DNA from 2 places in the Paenibacillus sp. NN59 genome. Region 1 is predicted to be linked to the other one. Evidence: riboswitches for the same ligand, from Rfam matches in the RefSeq annotation. Region 1 holds a riboswitch; the other holds the start of a gene.
The links. Region 1 has a riboswitch for cobalamin ahead of nikB (nickel ABC transporter permease). Riboswitches for the same ligand answer to the same signal wherever they lie in the genome.

Region 1 (8,001 bases):
GTATCGAACAGATGAGGTACGCAGACTTGTACACTGTGACACAGACCGATCGTTTTAATTCCGCCATGTACGTTCATGACATTAGTGAGTACAGCCATCGGGTTCGTGTAGTTCAGGAACCAGGCATCCGGGCATACTTCCTGCATATCCTTGGCGAAGTCCAGCATCACCGGAATGGTACGCAAGTTACGGAAGATTCCGCCAATGCCGAGCGTATCGGCAATCGTTTGACGCAGGCCGTATTTCTTCGGAATCTCAAAATCGGTAATCGTACACGGGTCATATCCGCCCACCTGAATGGCATTGATGACATATTTAGCTCCGCGGAGCGCTTCCTTGCGATCATGGTATGTTTTAACGGAACAGCGGCTTCCCAGCGACTGAGCCAAACTTTTTAACAAACGCTCCGAGTCACTTAGACGTTCAGCATCAATATCAAACAAGGCCAGTTCAAAGTCCTGCAAGGCCTCCGTCATCATCACATCACCCAATACATTTTTGACAAAAACGGTGCTGCCTGCACCGAGAAACGTAATTTTGTTCATTTCAACTTCATCCTTCCCGAAAAATGTTGTACCCCAACTATAGGCCGAACAGGCTCATATCACTATGGCTCAAACCCTCTCAAATATGGCATAATCCCATTTTTGTTTTCGTTTTCAGCAAGATTTCCTCTCTTCTACCTGTTATAATTTGTTGTGTGCACTGGTAATGGAATATGTGAGCTCATATTAAGATATCTTTAACCTCATCGTCGAAAGGAGGGGAAACATGAGTCGGAAAGTGGAAATGAATGTGGTCTCTGCCGGCTGGACGCAGATGGAACTGGTCTTGTTATTTTATGGATGGGAGGCATGTGATCCTGCCCACTATTGGGGGCCGGGGGTGCGTGATTCCTATATCGTGCATTACGTACATGAGGGTTATGGTACGGTATATATGGGAGATCGGGAATATCCTCTGGGCGAGGGCCAAGGATTTCTCATTTTACCCGACACGGTCATTCATTATGAAGCCGATGCTGAGGAGCCTTGGACATATTCATGGTTTGGCTTCAGAGGTGTACAGGCGAAGGCTTTTATGCAACGTGCACAGTTAAGCGAGGAGCACCCGGTATTTACTGCTCATGATAAGAATATGATGGCAGCGCTGTATGACGAGATGCTTCAGGCCGGAACGAGCTCCGTTGCAGGAGGGGATGTGTTACATCAAAGTCTGTTATACCGACTTATGGCGGCATTAATCGCATCCTCACCGATCAAAGAAGAAGAAAACACGCTCCTTTCGACGAAAGAGACTTATATTCGGCAGGCTGTGCAGTTTATGGAGAACCGGTATAGCCAGCGTACTTCTATTCTGGATATCGCACAGGCGGTAGGACTGGATCGAACGTATTTATCGGGATTGTTCAAAGAGCGATATGGCAAGTCGCTGCAAGCCTTTTTCCTGGAGTATCGCATGAATCGTGCAGCGGAGTTGCTTCGTAACCCGATGCTGTCTGTGAGTGAAGTAGCCCACTCCGTTGGATACACCGACCCGCTGCTTTTTTCCAAAATGTTCAAACGTGTGACGGGGGTGTCGCCCAAGGGCTCGCGAGTGCGAGATTAGCCGCAATCATGATTTTAAATTTTGAAAGAAAAGTTTTGAACATTATTCCGTATGCCGCTATACTGATACAGAAGTGTAACAGATACCAACTTTTAGTGAATTGAATACGTGGAACTTGGTGCTCTACCCGCTGGGGTAGAAGCTTAAAAGGGAAGTCCGGTGTGATGCCGGCGCGGTCCCGCCACTGTAACAGAGGAGTCAGGCAGCATATCCACTGGTCTTACGAAGACCGGGAAGGAGCTGTTATGGCAATGATACTGGAGCCAGGAGACCTGCCAGGTTGGACAAACACAGCAGTACCCTACGGGAGATAGGAAGGTGTTTAAAGAGCATGATTTTTTCTGAAAATCTGTTTATTTAAGGCGTCCTTATCCCGTGAAACGGAAAAGGGCGCTTTTTTGGCTTGAATTGGCTTGTATTGAATGGAATGAAAATGAAGGCGTACACGCGCATTAAACCGGGAAGGGCGTTTTATTATTGGGCAGATATATCGTTAAACGGTTATTACAACTGGTCGCCGTTCTGTTTGGAATCACCTTCCTGACATTTCTATTAACGTATCTGTCTCCTGGGGATCCCGCCAGACTGATGCTGATGTCTACCGGAGTCACACCTTCGGATGAACTGGTCAGACAGGTGAGGTCAGAGCTTGGGCTGGACAAGCCATTTCTGGTTCGGTATGGCACATGGCTGGGACAAGTAGTCACTGGAGACTTTGGTACGTCGTATAAATATGACCGTCCGGTGCTGGATGTGTTAATGGCCCGCCTTCCAGCAACGCTCAAGTTAACCGGGAGCGCAATGCTTCTGGTGATTTTGATTTCCTTTCCGCTCGGAGTTCTTTCGGCTGTACGCCGGAATCAAGGGCTGGATTATGTGATTCGCCTGTTTTCGTTTGCCGGTCTATCCATGCCGAGCTTCTGGCTGGGGATGTTGCTGATGCTGGTATTTGGTGTGCAGCTGAAGCTGCTGCCGGTCATGGGTAGTTCCGGCTGGAACAGCCTGATCCTGCCTGCTGCGACACTCGCGATTCCATTGATCGCCCAATACAGCCGGCAGATTCGTGCAGTCATGCTGGAGGAGACAAGCCAGAATTACGTAGTGGGTGCAAGAGCAAGAGGTGTGAAGGAATCAATGATTATTTGGCGACATATTTTGCCCAATTCACTGTTGCCAATTGTGACCTTGCTAGGCATGACAACAGGAGCACTACTTGGCGGAGCAGCAATTGTGGAGAGTTTATTCGTATGGCCGGGAGTAGGACAGATGGCGGTGGATGCCATTTTCACCCGCGATTACCCCCTGATACAGGGTTATGTAATCTGGATGGCAGTCATCTATGTCACCCTGAATCTGATCGTGGATCTCTGGACACATCTTCGCGATCCGCGCATTCAACTGGATGTGGATGTGTAGATGGTGATGAAGATTCGAGCATATCTGACACAACGTCGTCTATTTATTTTCTTGCTATCCCTGACCACAGGCTGGATCGTTCTGGCTCTGATTGCGCCGCTTCTGGCGCCTCACGATCCACTTGCTACGAATTTTGCGAAAGTGTTGCAGCCATCCAGCCCCGAATATCCACTCGGTACGGATCAGCTTGGGCGATGTGTCCTATCCCGACTTTTATATGGAGCACGCACCTCTCTGTTGCTTACATTTATGATGATCGGTATTGTTTTCGGCTTAGGCGTAGCGGTTGGTGTCGTCGCAGGTTTTCTGCGAGGGCTGGTGGATACGCTGCTGATGCGGCTGTGCGATACGTTGATGGCATTTCCGGGTTTGATTTTTGCTATTGCCGTAGTAGGCATGTTAGGGCCGGGGTTATTTAACACGGTGGTCGCACTGTCAGTTGTCTGGTGGGCAAAGTATGCACGGATGGCCCGAAGCCTGGTCATTTCTCTTCAGCAAAAAGAGTTCGTCACTGCCGCCGCGTTCAGCGGTGCGCGTAAAATCCAGATCATTAGCAGAACGATTCTGCCGAATATGTTGCCACCCTTGATCGTCATGGCGATGATGGACGTAGGCGGCATGATGTTGTCGATTTCGGGTCTGTCCTTTCTCGGACTTGGTGCACAGCCGCCTGATCCCGAGTGGGGAGCGATGTTGAATGAAGGCAGAAGATATCTGCAGACAGCGCCTTGGCTGTTAATCTATCCGGGGCTCGCGATATTTGGCACGGTTATCATTTTTAATTTGCTGGGGGACAGTCTGCGAGATGTGCTTGATCCCAAGAAAAATACAGTGTAACTGAGGGGAATGGGGAAGTATGGGTAAGTTTCAAAAAACATGGCTACTGGCTATCATATCAATGATGACTATTCTGTTGCTCGCGGCCTGTGGTAACGACAAAAATTCAACACCTTCATCATCCGATGCTACGGGGAAAAAGGCAGGGGTGGATGCGAGTGGTGCGGCTGGTGAGGACAAGAAATCACATCTGAATGTGGCCTTGTTCTGGCTGGGGAGTAGCCTTGATCCTGCGGAGGAATGGAACGGCTGGACGCTGACGCGCGCGGCTATTGGGGAGACGTTGATTCAGTTTGATGAGCAGATGAAGATCGTCCCCAAACTTGCCGATAAGTGGGATCGGATCGATGATACAACCTGGCATTTTCATATTCGCGACGGAGTAACGTTCCATAATGGCAATCCCGTGACTGCGGATGCGGTTAAAAAATCAATCGAACGCTCCATCTCGCTGAATGAGAGAGGTCAATCCACACTGCCAATTGCGTCAATGACTGCCAAGGGGCAGGATCTGACGATCAAAACAACACAGCCAGATGCCTCACTGCTAGGCAATATTGCAGAGCCACTGTTTATTATCGTGGATACGAGTGCAGATACATCAAAATTCAAGAGTGAGCCCATCGCTACCGGGCCGTTCATGGTTACAGGATATACGCCCGACCAGGAGATTCAGGTGAAAAAGTACGATAAGTACTGGGGTGGCGCGGCTGATCTGGATACGATGACACTAAAATACATCAAGGATGACAATACACGGGCGCTGGCACTGCAATCAGGGGAAATCGATGTAGCGAGTAATGTGGGACGCAGCCAGATGCCTCTTTTTCAGGATAAAACACAATATACGATTGATGAAATTCCGAGCCTCCGTACGCAGTTTGTGTGGTTTAACACGACCCATTCACTGCTAAGCGATGTAAAGGTTCGCCGTGCCATATCTTACGGAATTGACCGCGAAATGTACGCGAATACGCTGGTGGGTGGACAAGCAGCCAAAGGTCCGTTTACCTCTGCATTGCCTTTTGGGTACGACAAAATTACCGGATATGATTACGAGCCCGCGAAGGCAAAACAATTGCTGGATGAGGCTGGATATCAGGATGCTGATGGAGATGGCATTCGTGAAAAGGAAGGGAAGAAGCTGTCGTTACAACTCATTCTTAACTCAGCTTATGAATCCGATTCCGTTGTGGCTGCTGCGATGCAGTCCCAGCTTAAAGAAATTGGGGTTGAGCTGGAGCTCACCTCATATGAGGATCTCACTGACCATCAGAAGAGTGGGAATTATGATCTGGCTCTGACGAGCATCAATACAGGCATAACGGGTGATCCGCAGTATATTCTCGACTTTTATTTCAAAACAGGTGCGGAGTGGAATGTTGGCGGATACAGCAATCCGAAGCTTGACGAGCTTATTGAGCGTCTTCACTCGGAGTTTGATGTGGAGAAGCGTTATGCACTTGCGGCAGAAGCGCAACAGATGATTCTGGACGATGCTGCTTATATGTTCTTGACATATACACCGATTAATATCGTCAGCAAAAGTAATGTAAAGGGTGCAACGATGTACCCGATCGACTTCTATCTGCTAGATCGCAACATTAAGGTCGAGTAGTGATGACGTCCTTGCGTGGGGGAACGACATCTTTGCTTGTTGAGATGAAGAATCTGTCTGTAAGTTACAAGGAAGGCGTGCCTTCCTTGCAGGATGTATCCTTTTCGATGAAGCCAGGAGAGATCATTGGCATTGTGGGGGAAAGCGGAAGCGGGAAGTCGACCCTGATCCGGGCTTTGCTGGGACTACTGCCTGTAGGCGGACGATACACCGGAGGAGAGATTATTTTTCGGGAACGGGTGTTGCTACGTGACTCGCAACAAGATTGGCAGGGGATGCGTGGCAAACGAATCGCGATGGTTTTTCAGGACAGCGGTTCATATCTGAATCCGATTCGTAGTATTGGAAGTCAGTATGTGGAGGCGATTCGTGCCCACCTGCCTATGTCCCGTAAAGAGGCTTGGAGATTGGCCGTTCACACACTGACCCGTATGGGGCTGGATGATCCAGAGAGAGTCATGCATGCCTATGCTTCCCAGCTTAGCGGGGGGATGAAGCAACGAACCGCGATCGCAATGGCGGCTGCGTTGGAGCCGGAACTGCTGCTGGCGGATGAGCCGACGAGTGCGCTGGATGTTACGACTCAAAATGAAGTAATGAATCAATTGAGCAGGCTTTGTGCGGACAAGGGAACGGGCATGATGCTCGTGACGCATAATATGGCGGTTGCGGCCCATATGGCTGATCGGATCGGTGTGATGTTAGACGGCAGGTTAGTGGAACTGGGAGATACACTGCGTGTCATATCGAATCCTGACCACGAGTATACCCGCAAACTGTTAGAAGCTGTACCTGAACTGGAGGGGAACCATACATGATCAATGCCGGATCACCCATTCTAAAACTGAGTAACGTATGTAAAACGTACGAGATGAAAGGGCGGCAGGCTGTTCAGGCTTTACAGAATGTAGATCTTGCGTTATATCCCGGGGAGTGTCTGGGTATTGTCGGGCAGAGTGGAAGCGGCAAAAGCTCACTGGCCAAGTGTGTAACTCAGCTGGAACAGGTGACTTCAGGAGAGATTTGGTGCTATGGGCAGGAGATTACCCGTTTGAAAGGTGAGAAGCTGCGCCAGATGCGTAAGCAGATTCAGATGGTCTTTCAGGAGCCTGCGGCGATTTTCAACCCACGCATGAAGGTGGGCATGTTTATCGGTGAGCCTCTGTTGAATTATAAAATGATGAAACGGCAGGCGGCTGCTCAGGAAACACGCAGATTGCTGGAGCGCGTTGGATTGTCTGCTATGGATGCGGATAAGTATCCACATGAATTAAGCGGCGGGCAACAACAGCGAGCTGTCATTGCTCGTGCGATTGGTTTACGGCCTGAGATCATTTTGTTTGACGAAGCTACCTCTGCTTTGGATGTTTCCATTCAGCAACAGGTTTTGGATCTGCTTATGGAACTACGTAGGGAGACGGGAGTTTCCTCCATATTCATATCACATGATCTTGCTGTGGTGCAGCAAGTGAGTGACCGTATTGCAGTCATGCATCAAGGGAGAGTAGTGGAGGTTGTGGACAGTGCCAAGCTGACCAGTTCGGCCAATCATCCGTATACCCGAAGTCTGATGTCCTCCGCTCTGTCGCTGAGAGAGCTGAAGGATGATATGCAGATGCGTGAGCGTGTGGTGGTACTAGCGGGAAGTAGATAGATCAGGTTAATTATGAATAAAGATTAGATGAGAAAAGGGTTATCTGGAGTTGAATTCTGCTGATGAATGAATTCATTCGAGATAACCCTTTTGCCTTTTTTGATAGTTGTCATCTATACGGAATGAGAATGATCTTGCTGTTTCTGCCCTGGGTTAAACTTTATCCTGATATTCATTCTCCAGATATCTTTATCCGTCATCCGTAACTCTATTTCTTAATGAGGCACCTGAGACTGAAAGTCATTTCGACTGGACTGGTCTGCATAATAGAAGAGAATATCACCATCCTTCAATGGCCATCTACTGCTGTCGTTAGCGCTGTTATTGAATGCAGGTGGGTAGTTGAAACCCTCCAACTGCCACTGATCCATAAGTGGAGCATGGGTATATTGCAGATGCGGTGCCTGTGAATTGCCATTACGTAGACTCTCGATATTAAAGTTGACGACGATGTACCCATTTTTCAAAAAGATATCAGATTGTTCATCTAGCTTATTCTGTCTGGCAAGTGGTTCAAGATTTGTGCCTTTGGGAACAGCGTACACATCTGCCGGCAGACTGTATTCCCCGTACCACCGCTGGATTGCAGCATTGGCCCTGTCAACGTTAACGCTGGTAGGGATATTTGTTTTAGGACCAATCAGTGTACGAATCGGCGCCGTCAGAATCATCCAGTCATAACGGCCTGTCCAGGTTTTTTGGTGTGAAGTCTGGTTGGCGACTTTGACCATATGTTCTGCTAATGTGAGACGATTGCGTTCGTCTGGTGAAAATTCATACGTATATTGGTAACGTGCCGCATCGCTCAATTCGGTGCCGGGTACATTACGCAGTCGTGAGTTCAACACAACAAATCGTTTCTCCATAT
Region 2 (8,001 bases), 850 kb from region 1:
ACGAGCCGGATGTGCCGATTGATGATACACGAATTGAATTAACGCAGGTCAAGCGAGTTCAGACCTGGGCTGCTGCGACCGAGGGCGTGCTCGCCTCGTCGGCTCTACTGGTTATGGACGGAAAAGCCGAAGCTTGGCTGTTCAACGTGAAAGGCGGGGTGCGGAGAGGTGTAGAGGAGCCGCAGACGGAGTCGGTCATCCGTGGACCGCGTGAGGGATTTACCGAGACACTGCGCATGAACACAGCTTTGCTTCGTTTCAAGCTGAAGACACCTGCACTCAAAATGGTGAGTATGACACTGGGCTCCGATACTAAAACCGATGTTGTTCTCGTCTATCTGGAGGGAGTCGCCGATCCCCAATTAATTCAGGATGTCAAAAAACGTCTGGAGAAGATTGAAATCGACGGTATTCTGGAGAGCGGTTATATCGAGGAACTTATCGAGGATAACCCGAATTCCCCGTTTCCACAGATGCACTATTCGGAGCGCCCGGATACAGTTGCCGCGAATCTGCTGGAAGGTCGGTTTTCCATTATGGTGGACGGAACACCGTTTGCATTGATTGCACCCGTGACGATGTGGCAGATGTTACAGGCTAGTGAGGATTATTATGAGCGGTTCTTCATTACCAATTTGATTCGTTGGATCCGCTTTTTGTTTGTGTTTATTGCTTTGTTCCTGCCAGCATTGTATATCGCTATTACGACCTTTCATCAGGACATGCTTCCAACCACATTGATTCTCAGTATTGCCGGTGCTCGCGAAGCCATCCCTTTCCCGGCACTCATTGAAGCGCTCATTATGGAATTATCTTTTGAAGCGCTGCGGGAAGCAGGGGTCAGGTTACCTAAAACGGTGGGACAAGCGGTCAGTATCCTCGGTGCCCTTGTGATTGGTCAAGCTGCCGTGCAGGCGGGTATCGTCTCTGCCCCAATGGTTATTATCGTATCGATGACGGGGATTGCATCCTTCACGATTCCGCGCTTTAACTTTGCCATTACCGTAAGGCTGTTACGGTTTCCGATCATGCTTCTGGCAGGCATGCTGGGATTATACGGCATCGTGATTGGTCTAGTGCTGATTTCTGTACATCTGACACAGATGACTTCTTTTGGTGTACCTTATCTGTCAGGGGTGAGTCCATACCATAAGAAGGATACCAAAGATATTTTGGTCCGGGTGCCTTGGTGGAAAATGATCAATCGTCCTTCGACCGTGCACCGGGATCGCAAACGTATGGCTAGAGATATTAATGGTTCGCCAGAAGCAGAGGAAGGATGGTGATCCCATGCGGTTTCTTACCAAATATAGAGCTGTCATTTCGTTGATTTTGTGTACATCTCTGCTTACAGGTTGCTGGGATCGCGAAGAGATTAATGATGTCGCCTTTGTCATCGGTATTGCTGCTGATAAAGAAGGTGATGAATACCGATCCAGTCTGCAGATTGCCCTTCCTGGACAGTCTGGAGCCTCGGGAAGTGAAGGGGGCGGGGGCGGTACAAATGGTGACAAGCCATGGTTTATCCTCTCCAACACGGATCGAACTTTACGCGGGACTACGCTTAAGGGTCAGAAGTCACTCTCTCGCCGTATTTATTATGCACATCGCCGTACCATCCTTATTGGGGAAGAACTGGCACGTGACGGTGTTGCCCCGATGCTAGATCTGTTCACCCGATATCCCCTAAATCGGTTATCGGCACTTCCTGTTGTCACCAGAGGTGAGGCACACAAGGTCATGGACACGGATGCGCCGATTGAGAAGTTCCCTTCGGAGATGGTACGAGAACTATGTTTTCTTAATATGAGGAATCCAAGATCCCTTAAAACGTTTATAGACTCCATTCTAGACGAAGGGGTTGATCCTTTTCTGCCGATCGCATCCGTTTCGGACAGTGTACCTGAGGGTTGGAAAGGTGCTGTGACCAATATCAAACTGGACGGCTTGGCTATTTTCAAAAAAGACAAGTTGGTGGGCATGATGGACAAGGCCCCTGCTGATGCATTAATTCTTGCCATGGGTGAAGCTAATGAACCCGAGGTCATGATTAAAGCTCCGCGCGGCAAAGGAGATATGTTTATCAAGTTAAACGAGAACAATTCCTCCCTTCATCCCAAGATTGTGAATGGCAAAGTGAGTGTGACCATTCAGATGTATGCCAAGGGAGTGCTTGTGGACAATGAATCGGATTATGGTGACAGGCGCGAGAAGGAAATTTTAAATTTGAATGAAGCCGTACACCGGAAGATCAAAGAGGATATTGAGGAAGGTGTAAGGCTGGTTCAGAAGAAATTCAAAGCGGACATTATCGGCATCGGCCGTTCCATCCATAGGCAGTTACCCAAGGAATGGGACAAGATTAAAGATCGTTGGGAGTTTCTCTATCCGGAGGTTCAAGTAACTGTGGACCCGCATGTCATTATTGAGAATGTCGGTGTTGTCAATAAACCGATTGGAGTCGTAGAGGAGGACATCATACATGATTAAACCGCTGCTGTTTACCTATCTGGCAATGGTAATCGGGGTGCTGATTATGGATTTCAGGCATCTGAAACAAGCGGCCCCCATTAATCGCTGGCTGTCTTATGGAATCATTGCGCTTGGAACAGGCCTCTGGTTCTACGTTACGGCGCTGAACAAAACCGTATTCCTATCGGTATGGATGAGTCATATTATTCAACGTCTGCTACCAATGCCTTGAGGATGTGGCATATGTAATCTTGATATGCAAGAAACAGGTACGGAAGGAGGGGCAGGATGATTCAGAAGGTAACGCACAGGCAAATGATCTTGATGCTCATGCTGCTTAGTATTACGGGGACACTGCTACAACCTCATGCACAAGCCATTTATTATGCAGAACAGCACGCCTATCTTTGTTACATACCCGTTGTTCTGATTATGTTTACATCGATGTGGGTGCTCAGCCGTGTCCAGCGGCGTTTTCCGGACAAGGATCTGTTTGAATCGTTAGTGACACGATTTCCCTTTCTGGGAAGATTAGCCGGATTGATGTACATCGCGTTTTTCTTCTTTGTATTTGCGAGAGATATCCGGCTAACGGGGGATTATGTGAGTATCACATTGCTGGAAACAACTCCAATCTCGATTATCGTGCTCTCTCTGCTTGTCATGGCTATATTTATCGTGCGGGGAGGATTAGGCTCCCTGATTGGCATGGTGGAGTTATATGTAGCGCTTTTTTTGTTAAACTCCATCATTGTGCCGTTTATGCTAATTCAGCAGATCAATATGGATAACCTGAAGCCCTATTTCGATGTTGACCTGGCGGGTGTGGGCAGGGGGAGCTGGTATCTCTTTTCGTTTTATGGAGAGATGATTTTTCTGCCCTTTATCGTAAGGGGAAGTGATTTTCGAGTAAAGTCCATCGTTACAGGCAACGTCGTCACGGGACTGCTTATGATGCTTATTGTAATAGAAACGATCACCTCCATCGGTGTACCCATTGCTTCAAGACTTGTATATCCATCGTATGAGCTGGCAAGACAGCTGCAGATTAGTGACTTTCTAGATCGATTCGATCTGGCGCTTGCGGCAGCAACTTTGCCTTGTATTATTACCAAGATTGCGTTTGACCTGTATTTAGTGTGCTGGGGATTGAAACGCATGATTCCCAAAGTGTCTGGTAAAGTACTGACCGGACCCATTGCGTTGCTGGGTTTTGTATGTGCGTTCTGGTTTTTCCGCAATGCGATCCAACTGAATCGATTTACACGGGAATGGACATGGGTTGCCATTGTATTTGAGGTGCTGTTTCCAATCGTATTCTTTCTATTTCTTCGTCCGCGCAAAAAGGAGGCTGGGCATGCACCGAACTCTGAATCGGGAGAGAGGGCCTCGAGAGGCAAACAGCAGGAAGGTGAACAGAAGCAGGAGCAGGCATCTGATGAATCAGATTATTCTGAAGGGAATACGGAAGGCAAGTCAGAAGAGAAATCTGGTGATAAGTCAGCGGAAAAGTCTATAGAGAAAAAAGGTAAACCATCACATGGCGGCGGTAATCTGCAGCCTTCCTGATGAAAATCATAAAAAATTGTTATAGCTTGAGAGCCTGGAAAGCAAGCAAGCATGGTTTCCCTCCGCAGAAGTACCCTGTATACTGTAGTCAGATTGACGAACTTTCGGCTTAATAACGGGGGGAACATGAATGGCTCAACATTTGGCAGGGGTACGTGTGGCATTAACCGGACCGAGAAAGTCCAAAGAGATGTCTCTATTGGTAGAGAAAATGGGCGGAATCCCGCTTGTGCGTCCAGCACAAGGCACGGTGTTTCTGGATGATCGTAACATTCGGGACGGACTGGTCTCCTGGATTTCTGATCCGCCGGATTGGGCAGTGTTCACGACGGGCATGGGACTGGATGCTTTGTTCGACATGGCTGAGGACATGGATGTAGCCGGACAACTTCGGAATGTCTTGGCTGAATCGTGTATTGCAGCCCGAGGGTACAAAACGGTAAATGCGTTAAAAAAGCTGAAGCTAACACCTCTGGTACGAGATGATGACGGCAGTACAGACGGACTGATTCGTGAATTTGGCTCGCATGATCTTACAGGCAAAAAGGTGATGTTACAGCTGCATGGGGAAACGGCTCCCAAGCTGGTTCGATGGTTAGAAGAACAAGAAGCTGTTGTGCGGCAGGTATTGCCGTATCGTCACGTACCGCCAGAAGAGACAGAGCTGGAGCAACTGCTGAACGAAGTAATTCAGCATAAGTTAGATGCAGTGGCCTTTACAAGTGGGCCGCAGGTTCGGTTTTTGACGGAATATGCGACATCTCAAGGTAAGCTGGAGGAGATGCTGACAGCCTTCAAAGAAGGGGTAGTCCCAGCCTCTGTTGGTAAAGTTACGGCGAATGCGATGCGTGAGGAAGGTATTGAAGCGCTGGTTGTACCAGACGAAGAGAAGATGGGAGCGCTCATCGTTGAACTGGGACGTTATTTTGCCGCGAATCCGGTGGGTGTCCGGGAAGATTAATAAAGAGAGCATTCACAGGGCAAGAGTAGCTGTATGAAGAATAGCAGACGCAATTCGTATACAGAGGTATTAAGTTTAGAAGGAATCACATCAGTTATATGGATGGATATATAAAGGTTCTGATCCGTTATCGGATCGGGACCTTTTTTTCATTTTTATCCAAAATTAATGTTTAGGACAATCTTGAGAAGCGTGGACATTATTTCCTGACCGATGGTATGATGAAGACAATATGAAAGCAGCAAGGTGCTCTTGCATAAAGCAAGAGGTAACAGGGAATCGGGTGCAAGTCCCGAGCGGTCCCGCCACTGTAATGGTAAAGCGTTTTCCATGAAAGTCACTCGGTATACCGGGGAAGACAGGAAAGAACGCTAATGATCCAGAGCCAGGAGACCTACCTTGCATGTGTCACCAAACCCTTCGCGGAAAGGAGTGGTGTACGATAAGTTCGGGAAAGGGACAAACCGTGGTTTGTCTTGTGAGGCTCTATATGGGCTATTCTGGCTGCTTGTAATTCCTTATTATGGAATAATACAGGCCAGGTTTCCTGAGTGTAAGTACATGCGTATCTCATCCGTGATTAGGATGGGATTTTTTTGTTTTTTCGGACAGGAACGAAGTTGCCGAGTTGAGCAGAAGAAATGATGTTTTACAGGGCTATAAACGAGAGAGACACATCTGTATCGGGGAACTTTTGGGATAAACAAGGTTGGGGCATTAATCGTATGACAAGTGGAGTGAGGGGGAAAACGGGATGCAAAAGCAAGGCAAGTTGCTGATCATCGGTTTCGGTCCAGGTGCGATGGAGCACATAACGAAACGGGCGCTGGATGCATTGCAGGAAAGCGAGGTCATCATTGGATATAACACCTATGTGGATCTGATCCGGCCTTTGTTGAATGGACAAGCCATTGTGCGTACAGGCATGACAGAGGAAGTCAGTCGGGCACAGGAAGCGGTAAGACAAGCGGAAGCAGGCCACATTGTTGCCGTAATCTCCAGTGGGGATGCCGGGGTATACGGTATGGCGGGGCTTGTATATGAGGTGCTGATCGAGCAAGGCTGGAAGCCAGATACAGGCGTAGCTGTCGAGGTTATTCCTGGCGTGTCCGCTATTCAATCGTGTGCGTCCTTGCTTGGTGCGCCGGTTATGCATGACGCGTGTACGATCAGCCTCAGCGACCATCTGACACCTTGGGAAACGATCATTCGCCGGGTTGAAGCGGCAGCGGCGGCTGATTTTGTCATTGCTTTGTATAATCCACGCAGTGGACGGCGTACACGCCAGATTGTAGAGACGCAGGAGATGTTGCTGCGTTACCGTGATCCGAAGACACCGGTTGGCCTGGTCAAGAGTGCGTACCGGGAACGCCAAGACGTGGTCATGACCACGCTGGAAGATATGCTGAATTACGATATCGGTATGTTAACGACCGTGATTATCGGCAATTCCTCGACCATGATGTACGAAGGACTCATGGTCACCCCGCGCGGATATCAGCGGAAATATACGCTGAACTCCGCGGAACAGCCGCTCAGACCTCACGAGCGGCTACGCACCGAAGCCGAGCCATGGTCGCTCGGCGCACGGGAAGCCCGCGCTGCCGCCTCCGGCGAGGCAGCGGGCAATGGCACGGCCCGCGATGCGCAGGCCGCCCCACCGGCGGAGCCAGCCCTGCGCGGCGCCAGCGCCGGAGCGGGCACGGCTCCGCAAGGGCAGCCGCCCGCAAGCGCATGGGCGGCCACCCCGCCTGCGGTAAGCCCGGCGAGCGGTGCTGGCACCGCCGTGCTTACCGCAGAGCGGCCCGCGTCCGCGGCGGCAGAGGCCGCACCGCGCGCTGCCGTTGCGGCGCCACGCGCCGGCGCAGCCGAGCTTGCCGCCGAGGCGCTGACGCGGCTCGCGGCAGGCGGTGCGCTCGCCGGCGAAGCGGCAAGCCGCTGGCTGGACGCTACGGCGTCAGGCCCGGCAGCCGCAGGCGCGCAGGACGCAAGCAGCGCAGCGGTGCTTGGCGCAGCCGCTGCTGTGCCCGTGCCCGGGCGCAAGGCGCCGCTCTTTGAGATCGGCGTGTCGCCTGGCGTGGGCAACAAAAAGTTCACCGCCGCTCAGATGGCCCTGCTGGCGCAGTGCGCGAGTGAGGATGGCGAACTTGAGTATACGCCGGAGCACCAGATTATTCTGAGAGTGCCGACGTTTGAGCCGGACGCGCTGGTAGACGAGCTACGCGCAGCGAACTTTATCGTAGTGCCGATTGGGGATGTGATCAAAGTCAAAGCCTGTGACTTCTGCAACCTGGAGAAGGACGACGCAGTGCCGATGGCTAACCATTTGCAGGACGTGATCGGTGGATTGTCTGCTCCGAAGGAAACGAGCGTAGCGTTAAACGGTTGCGGTATGGCTTGTTACGGGGCAGTGCTGGAGGATATCGGCATCGTTTATCGCAAAGGCGGTTACGATCTGTTCCTTGGCGGTAAAAAGTTCGGCCGCAATGCACATCCGGCTCAGCCTGTAGCAGAGGGCATTCCGGGTGATCAGATCGGTGGCATTGTGGAACGCATTGTCGCGGAGTACAAGGAAAAAGGTCATCCGAACGAACGTTTCCACAAGTTTTTCAAACGTGTAGGAGTCATTCAAGGCTTCCGTCATGTGGATGCGCCAGTCACTGTTGAAGTGAATCCGGTATGCGGTGACTAAAACACGAAACGATAATCTAAATACAATTCGGCTGAAACCCAGCTGATTGAGATAGATACAACATGTACAGCTGAATCAATACAGAACTAGAAATAGAAATAGATCAAACCTTTCTTCCTTGGAACCGAGAGGAGAGCCTTACGAATATGAGAAATCTGATCTGTGGATCGGACAGAGGAGGAAATACGAAGATGGATGCAATTTTGTTGGTGGGACACGGGAGCCGTGATCCCGAGGGGAACCGCGAGTTAAAGGAGTTTGCACGTGAAGTCGCTGAGCAAGCACCGGAGGACACACTGGTCGAAAC

Region 2: linked by a shared signal. The riboswitch ahead of cobJ (precorrin-3B C(17)-methyltransferase) and the one ahead of nikB (nickel ABC transporter permease) in region 1 are both predicted to bind cobalamin.

The regions. Positions count from the first base shown of each region.
Region 1 covers NZ_CP199678.1:286,643-294,643, forward strand. The annotation lists gene melA (alpha-glucosidase/alpha-galactosidase) at 1-545, opposite strand, end outside; gene ACT89M_RS01285 (AraC family transcriptional regulator) at 772-1,608, shown strand; cobalamin riboswitch at 1,708-1,902, shown strand; gene nikB (nickel ABC transporter permease) at 2,086-3,024, shown strand; gene nikC (nickel transporter permease) at 3,025-3,861, shown strand; gene ACT89M_RS01300 (ABC transporter substrate-binding protein) at 3,881-5,479, shown strand; gene ACT89M_RS01305 (ABC transporter ATP-binding protein) at 5,482-6,297, shown strand; gene ACT89M_RS01310 (ABC transporter ATP-binding protein) at 6,294-7,133, shown strand; gene ACT89M_RS01315 (DUF5704 domain-containing protein) at 7,349-8,001, opposite strand, start outside.
Region 2 covers NZ_CP199678.1:6,018,968-6,026,968, reverse strand. The annotation lists gene ACT89M_RS26240 (spore germination protein) at 1-1,286, shown strand, start outside; gene ACT89M_RS26235 (Ger(x)C family spore germination protein) at 1,291-2,490, shown strand; gene ACT89M_RS26230 (hypothetical protein) at 2,483-2,704, shown strand; gene ACT89M_RS26225 (GerAB/ArcD/ProY family transporter) at 2,761-4,041, shown strand; gene ACT89M_RS26220 (uroporphyrinogen-III synthase) at 4,172-5,002, shown strand; cobalamin riboswitch at 5,230-5,418, shown strand; gene cobJ (precorrin-3B C(17)-methyltransferase) at 5,757-7,694, shown strand; gene ACT89M_RS26210 (sirohydrochlorin chelatase) at 7,886-8,001, shown strand, end outside.